Regions from separate parts of the Alteromonas sp. NFXS44 genome, predicted to be linked through region 1. Evidence: riboswitches for the same ligand, from Rfam matches in the RefSeq annotation. Region 1 holds a riboswitch; the other holds the start of a gene.

Region 1 (4,218 bases):
CTGACCTGTTCATCATAGTTAATGCCGGCACCTTTGTAACCTCTGGATACGCTGGCATACAGGTAGTCCCCTCCCATATCCCAGGTCAGTGCCAGTTTGCCGCCGGTCATGGTCGTGTCATCGTCGTACACCACCTGCGCATTATCAGCATAATCATAGGCGTAATTTTCAACACGCAGCGCGGACGTCAGCAATAAAGACGGAGTCAGCTGAGTATCAAGCTGACCGTAAACCGCTGTTGTCTGCGGTTCGAAAGTACTGATAAAGTCACCGTCAGCATAGGTATACTGACGCAGTAAATCCTGTTCACTCTGATTGATGCGGCCGCCGATAACCCAAGTCGTGGTGTCATTGAAGATTTTTTTATCTTCTGCAGAAGTAAAACGCACCTCGGCAGATTGTTGGGAAACATCCCGGTAATACGCATCAAAGGATGTATAGCCCCAGGGGTGAAAACCGGTGTAGGTCCAGTCTTCGTCGTAGCCGTAAGCGATATCATGACCGGCCATAGTCGCAATGATTTCCAGCAAGCCACCGGCGGTCTCATGATTGATATGTACACTGACCGCTTTGGTTTCCTGCTCATCAAACCCGGGTTCATCCGACAACGTATGGCGGTTGTTATCCAGTGAGAAAGCATCGTAACCGTTATTGATATCGTACCAGCGGAAATCCATCGCAACGGATGTTTTGTCAGTCACATCCCACAGTGTTCCCAGCCTTACTGCGTTCTCATGAATACCGTTGGTATCGTCAGCACCCAAAAAGTCATTTTCAATAAAACCGTCACTGCTGTTGTGCACAAACGCTGCACGCCAGGCCAGAGAATCAGACGCTTGTCCGCCATGGGCACCCTCAGCGCGGAAGAAAGATTTATTTCCCACAGACAATTCAAAATGACTGTTACTCTCTTCAGAAGGGGCATTGCTGACAATCTTAACCGCACCGGCCAGAGCACCGGTTCCGAATACTGTCGCCTGTGGTCCGCGGTAAACTTCTACCTGCTGTGTATCAAAAAGCACACCGGCTGCAGCAAGACCGGAGAAATCAAAATCGTCGACCAGGAAACTGACTGAAGGATTAATCGGTTCAGCAAACTGGCTGCGCTCACCAATACCCCGAATCTGAATAAAACGTCCGCGGGATGCTCCGGCCGCAAAATTCACATTCGGCGCAATACTTAATACATTGTCGATATAGGTAGCCTGACGGCTGTCCAGGCGGTTGCCTGATAACACAGAAGCGCTGGCACTGAGTTGATCGAGAGTCGCTGTGCGGAAATCACCGCTGACGGTAATACGTTCGATGTCTGCTGTGTCATCAGCAAAAGCAGGCAGTGCAAGTAGTGCGAGAAGAATTGCGTTTTTTTTCATTAGGATCTCTTTAATCATCAAAAAGATCCGGCTTTACGGCAGGTATTGAGGTTTTCAGATTGCTTTTATCACCATCCCTACGCCGGTATTATCCGGATCAGGTTTAAGGGTTCCCATGGAATGGATCTCAGCCGTAAAGACGGCACCCCTTGGCCTAATGCTTATTGCGGAGTCCGCAAATTAAGCGAGGGCAGTCTAACAACTTCAGTGACTTAGTCAAGTTGCCGGCTGCCCGGAAAAAGCAATAAAAAAGCCCGCGATGTGACGTGGCGGGCAATGAAGGTCAGGCGACCTTCTGATTCTGGCGTCTTGTGCGCCATCCCATAAACCCTATTCCCAGAAGAATCAATGACATGGCGGTTGGCTCACTGACTTCTGTAATAGAGGCATTCCGGAAGCGAACCTTCATATCTCCACAACCACTGGCTGCATCACAATCGTTAATGAATACGATGTCGGTAATAAGTCCTGACATGTAATCATCCAGAGTAATAGAGAAGGTCTCCCAGGCTGGTTCGCTGGTATAAGTAAAGTCATCCAGACCGAAATTCTGTGTGCCACCCAGAGCGAACGTGCGACTGGCATCGTTATTCTGTTCACCGGCAGAGAAGTCTGCCAGCCAGATCCCGCCAATTTCAGAATAAGGATTTGCATTAGTATTGTTGTTGCCCGGTGTCATACGAAATTCAAATGACAACAAAATATCTGAAGCAGAATTGTCTAAGTCCAGGCTCTGGATCCCGAAAGCATCATCCAGGTTTAGTGTGAACCAGCTGTTTTCGCGCAGGTTCAGTACACTGCCATTGTTTGTCCAGGTTCCGTAGTTAGACGTGCCGCTTTGTTGATGTGCAGCCAAAGTCTGGGCAGCGAAGTCGATATCGTAGCTGCTGATAATGTTGGCGTTAGCCGTAAATGCCGCACAGAATCCGGTTAGCAGGGCTGCAGTTTTGATGCTAAATTTCATTTATGTTCCTTGAGCAGTGTGTGCCTGAAAATAGTTAAACAACTTCACTGCAACCCGGCTGTCTTATGGCGGTATAAGACCCGTGGCTTTCCGTCCCTGCCTCACGACAGGTTTGGCGAATCTACTCTGTGAAAGTGACGTTTCCACCAATGAGTCGACGGTTGTTATGATAGGGAGAGCCCCGCAAGTAAAACAGGACACTTCTGAACGAAATACGGTACAAATTTGTACCAACACAAAATTCACCCTTTTTCTGTCAAGGCACAGGTAATTCTTATATCCTTGACTGAAGGGATCCGGTATTGGGAGCAAACGTGCAGTATCACGGTTTTTTCTGGTCGGCAGTCATCCGCGCTTTATTGAGTCTGAGAAGGGATAACGGACTTGATAACGAATATGACACAACGATGCTCGAAAGCGTCACACAAATAGAAAATGAGAAAATGGACGATGACGGACTGGCGTCTATTCTTCACTCTCTTTGTCCTGCCAGGGAATATGAGACAATTGGCCGCTCCCTGATTGGCTATTTTGATTTCAACAAAATGAGTAATCTGGTGGTGTATCTCACGGCCAGTAAGCATATTGATGACGCACTCCATGTACTGGGGAAACACTACCACCATATTCTGGGCAACAGTGCAGCATTGACCGTAAAAACTGACGGAAATGAAACCTGTCTCCGGTTTCAGCCATCATCACATCCTGTTCTTACCGAATTCCGCTGTTATTTCCTCCTCGCTTTGTGCCGTCACCTGGCCGGCAGAAAATTCGACTTCACCACGGTCACCTTACCGCCATCAGGCGAACAACCGGTCAGCTTATTAAGGCCGGTCAGCAGCGGTGATATCAGACATGAGGGAGTTGTTGTAAGCCTTGTTTTCGATAATAAGTGGTGTACACAGGCATCATTTTACTATTCTCAGTCGATTAAAAAAATGCTGGCGGGAAACCTCGACACCAGCAATGATTTGCCGTTAAAGCAGCAGGTTAAAGAAGCATTTCTCAAAGCCCCGAGCCCGGCAAGGATCCGTTCGGAATGGGTAGCAACGCAACTCGGTCAGACGGAGTCCGCGTTTCGTCGCCAGCTAAGGCAAGAGTCCATTTCCTTCAGCGCATTACTCAAAGAGTACATTCATGACCAGTCATGTCACCGGTTACTCAGTGGCGAAAAAACGGAAGACACCGCCGCCCACCTTGGCTTCTCTGACCGCCGTTCCTTTGAGCGCAGTTTTAAAGAACATGCAGGGATCAGTGCAGGACAGCTACGCCAGCTTGGCAACCGCCTGCGTTTTCAAAAAGGTAACGGTAATCTCATTAATTTGGTGGAGAACCTGCCTCCCCTGCCCAATTCAATTCAGACTCTGCTGAATATGGACTGCGAAACAATGACGCTGGCGGATGTGGTCTCACTGATTGAAAAAGATCCGATTTTTCAGGCCCACGTTATGAGCAAGGCCAGCAGAGCGGTTTATGGCTCTGTACCCAAAAATCTTGAACAGGCAATCGGCCGGAATCTCGGGCTCGGCAATATCCGCAATCTTGCCGTAATTTTCGCAGCGCAGCAGTTGCTAACCTCTCAATGCCGGTTTGATAAAGTTAACCTGCTCACCGATGCGATGCTGCTGAGCCTGACTATCTTTCAGCGCCTGTTCGGTTTTAACCGCTTAAACGAGGACCAAACTGAGCAGGTCAAACAGCTTTTACTGTTTGGCACGTTATCCCTGTTTCTAATTTTTCACGACGAATGTCTGTTTTCCGACGGCGCAGTCACTCACTGGGACAAAAGTGCTTCATTTGACGTTTTCCTTAACCGTATCAATGATGAATACGGCGTTTGCCTGTATGGTGCCACATCGTTAATGTTACTGAGATGGGGTT
Region 2 (4,218 bases), on a different contig from region 1:
CAGACAGCCGATAAAAATATGTCAAAGACTGCAGAGTTACTGGGTGTGACCCGGCCGACCTTGTATTCTCTTATCGACAAATACCATATGGAAGACATTAAAACCGGCGTGTAACCCCCGCCGGTCATTCCATTGGCCACTCAATACTGGCCAGATTGTTCAGGGATGTTTTTATCTGCACATCGGTGAGTGAGAACTTCCCTTCCAGCGGAGAGGGCGGCAGAACATTGTCGGTTTCTTTGCAGGCTTCAATGGCGCCCACCCAACAGTCTCTTTGGGATATTTTCGCTGCGTACAGGCAATAATCCATCACCGCGAAGGTTTTTACCCAGTCCATTTCATAAGGATTTCTGCGGCACAGAGGCATTGCACAAAACCCCACGCTGCAGGTGGCATTGATCACCACATCATCAGGTAAGTGAAAACGCTTCTGACGCACCGCCTCAATAAGCCTGTCAGCCAGTTCCACCATATCATTACGGTTGGCGTTGCGGCACACCGCCAGAAATTCTTCGCCACCCCAGCGGATTAGCAAATCTGTCTGCCGGAACACTTCTTTTAAAATACCGGTAAATTGTACCAGGAAGCGGTCACCGGCAAGGTGACCGTATTCATCATTGATCTGTTTAAAGTGGTCTATATCAATTAAAAAGCACAGTAAGTCATGATTCGGCGGAAAGATTTCACCTTTAAGACTGGCATAGTGGTGCTGCACCCGGCTGATCTCACCCGGCAACTGTGCTGAGAGGAAGTTGCGGTTATACAAGCCTGTGAGTGCATCACGCATGCTGACCTGCTCCAGTGCGTGATAAGCTTCTTCCAGCTGTTGATTTTTCTGCTCCAGCTCAGTGGTCCGGTTGCGGACTTCCAGCGCCAGCCGCTGATTTTGCCGGTACTGGTTATAACGGCTCCACAGCAAAAAAAGAAACAGCAAGAGGGACACCAGGCTACCCAGCGATAACATACTTTCCAGGTTATGCTGACGCACCTGAGCCAGTTCAACAGTGCGGTTTTTCTCCTGAATCTCGAAATCCCTTGCCTGACGTTCCATCTCCACTTTGGCTTTCAGTTTTTCAAAGTAGATTGCCTGTTCCGTGTCCATCTGGTGTTCCAGTCTGGCGATGGTTTCGTCAACAGAAGTGAAAAAGGCAGGAGGCAGCACGTCCAGACGGGGAGCGATGTCATTATCGGCAGTCTGGTGAGCAATAAACCGGGCGACGGTGGTCTCCCGGCTGGCGGTGTCAGCCTGCAAATCTTCCTGTCTGACCGTCCCCTGGGCACTAAGCAGCGAGGGAAATATTCCAAGCAGTGTAATCAAACTGCCTGACAGATAACTTTTCATCTTCATCCTGTTCAGAAAAAGTAAAACCGGGGAGCACAGTGACACCGTGCTCCCGTTGTTGCGTATTGGCGCGCTTTGCATTCCATGCAAACGCCTGCACCCGGCCGCCACCTTGTGGTATGTCTGTCAGGGTGTTTTATTTGTCAGTAAAGGCCTGATGTCTTCACTGCTTTGATTTTCTATCCATATTCTGATGAGTCTGGAACGGCAGATCCCTGTTTCTGCCGACAACTTTCCAAGCTTCTCAATTGCGTCTTCAGATAATGTAAATGTAGCACGTCGCATGGGACCGCAAGGCGTAATGTTGTCTTTGTTTGCAGAATCCGTTGCCGGATAGACCTGCCTGATAACATGTTTACCTGCTGCGTAAGCCAGTGCATCGTCAATAAATTCTTCAACGCTCACCGGCTCAGCGGGTTTAGCTGACGGCGTGGATTTTTTGAGGCTGCACAGACTCATAAGATTTCCCCTCTCTCCGCGACAGAAGTTCTTCAATGATATTGCGAATTTCTGCTGATGCTTTTCCGTCCGGCTCACTTTCCATGACTGACTGGCCAGACTCTTCTGAATCATCATACATATTGCGGCTGTATGTCACTGAGTCCAGTACCGGCACTTCAAATGAACGACATACATCTTTTGCTTCCATGATCCTGCTGCCCAGCGAAGGCAGAGAAGGGCACTGGGTAATCACAAAAGCAGCATTCATGTCGGGATTCACCATTTTGCAGGTTGAAAGGATGTCTTCCATATGCGGAACTGTTTTCAAATCCCGCCGTTTGGGACGTAACGGAATGAGAATGTGGTCAGCCACTGCCATCGAGGAGCGCAGCGCAAGGTTATCCTGTCCGCCACAGTCAATGACTACGTAATCGTAGTGCTCGCGCAGGCTCAGTAATTCGTTGCGGATCTTGCCGTACAACTGCACGCAGTTAATCGACGGCAATTTATCATTAGCTTTGCGTTCCTGAATCCAGTCTGAGGTAGTGCGCTGCGGATCGCAGTCGACCATCAGTACACTGGCATTTTTTTCAGTTCTCAGATAAACAGCGATATTTTGTGCAAGGCAGCTTTTGCCACTGCCGCCTTTCTCGCCACCAACCAAAACGATCATCGTTCGTTCCTCAACTTTTGATCCGTCATTACGGATAAACGGTTAACGAATGTGACTGAAAAAGTGAACATGAGCCGGATTAAGGACTATGCTTGTTCGGTAACCCCGCTATCATTATCTGTAATCAGATGGCAGACCGGAGGCTTTGCGTCACGGGCTTTCGCACCGCTTTGCCTTTTTCAACAGTACATTTTCGGGTAAGCGGCGGGGATGCCATGGCTTACCGGCAATCAGGATACTAGTTAAAACAAACGGTGTGCGCCGCATGCCTCACGATATTTAAGAATAAAAAAATATACCTGTCAGACCAGGTGGCCGGTGGCGAAAAACGGGCTGCAGTACCTGAAAATCCGTGGTTCGCCCGTGTAAATCATTCTAATTAAAGTTATATCTGTTAATATGCCAACACATGGTGTTATTGAAAACTATACCCGCAAATAAGGAGAAGGGAGTGGCAAAAACATCCCTGTTGATTTTATTTCTGCTGGCATTCAGCACAGGCAGTTTCGGGCAGAATAATGCAATGGATGAAGCGTTTGATTCATTCAGTCATCTCTATGAAGAACGTTTCGGCCAGATCAGGGCATGCATGAACCCCACATTTCAGCGTTTCAGTGTGTGTTCTCCTGCTCTTCGTAACGATGGCAACGCGCCGTATATTCTGCATCACGGAAAACCTGTCGATACGGTGGTTGTTCTGCTTCACGGATTAAGCGATTCGCCGTTTTATATGTCTGGCATTGCACGGGCACTGCATGACAAAGGTTACAACGTTATTGTGCCTTTAAACGTAGGACACGGCCAACTGGATGCCAGCGATGAAATGAGCGACAGCAATCTGGCAGAACGCTGGGGTGCACACCTGAGTGATGTCATGGCGCTGGCACCGCAACTTGGTAAGCACGTTTATCTGGGCGGCTTTTCCACCGGCGGCGCGCTCTCTGTTCAGCATTATTTGCATCACCCTGACAACATTGACGGCCTGATGTTATTTTCCGGTGCTCTGGCACTCGACAGCGGCGTAGAGCGGTTATCCGGGATATGGGGAATTCAGTGGGTCGCCAGGTTTCTTGACGGTCACTATGAAACACAGGGGCCGAATCCGTATAAATATCCCACCATTGCCAGTTTTTCCGGACTTGAACTGATGGAAGTGATTGATGATGTGAGAGACCAGTTTGAACAGGGGAAAACTATAGACGTACCGGTATTTGCCGCACATTCTCAGGCAGACATCACTACGCCCATTACAGGTATTGAAGATTTAATGTCACGGGCAACCACGAAAACCAATACCTTTTTCATCGTCGATGAGAGTTACAAATTATGCCATGCTGATGTGGTGGTGAATAAGAAAATGCTCAGTGATATGCATTTCGATAAATCCGGTGTGGATTTACGTGATCCCTGTGCAGCTCCCGGCGCAAATCCGCTGTTCCGCCAGATGATTATGATGCTGGGCAGCTTTATGGATGAAGCGGCACAGAAAGCCGGTTAATTGATTGACACAGTGCCCGGGATTGATTAATTTAACTCCATTATCGCTACGAACTAACATTGCAAACTGGTCAACATGATTTTTCAAAATTTGTCAAAATCAGGCAAGCCACAATCTGCACTCATTATTCTACTCGCTATTCTCAGCAATTGGCGGGTTCGTTAGTACGTAAATGAACTGAAGAAAACCCGCCGCGAAGGCGGGTTTTTTGTTTTCGTCTTCGCGGTTTTAACAAAATACGGAGACGACAGCCATGACTCACCC

The links. Region 1 has a riboswitch for cyclic di-GMP ahead of J3369_RS06845 (hypothetical protein). Riboswitches for the same ligand answer to the same signal wherever they lie in the genome.
Region 2: it holds a riboswitch for cyclic di-GMP, as region 1 does, so the genes downstream of both, J3369_RS15485 (AAA family ATPase) here and J3369_RS06845 (hypothetical protein) in region 1, are expected to answer to the same signal.

The regions. Positions count from the first base shown of each region.
Region 1 is NZ_JAGDEA010000005.1:354,514-358,731, reverse strand. It holds gene J3369_RS06850 (TonB-dependent receptor) at 1-1,373, opposite strand, end outside; TPP riboswitch at 1,431-1,533, opposite strand; gene J3369_RS06845 (hypothetical protein) at 1,657-2,337, opposite strand; cyclic di-GMP riboswitch class I at 2,383-2,464, opposite strand; gene J3369_RS06840 (helix-turn-helix domain-containing protein) at 2,640-4,218, shown strand, end outside.
Region 2 is NZ_JAGDEA010000011.1:389,197-393,414, reverse strand. It holds gene prsR (PEP-CTERM-box response regulator transcription factor) at 1-114, shown strand, start outside; gene J3369_RS15495 (GGDEF domain-containing protein) at 125-1,342, opposite strand; gene J3369_RS15490 (ribbon-helix-helix domain-containing protein) at 1,469-1,801, opposite strand; gene J3369_RS15485 (AAA family ATPase) at 1,761-2,456, opposite strand; cyclic di-GMP riboswitch class I at 2,552-2,641, opposite strand; gene J3369_RS15480 (alpha/beta hydrolase) at 2,908-3,954, shown strand; gene J3369_RS15475 (YybH family protein) at 4,208-4,218, shown strand, end outside.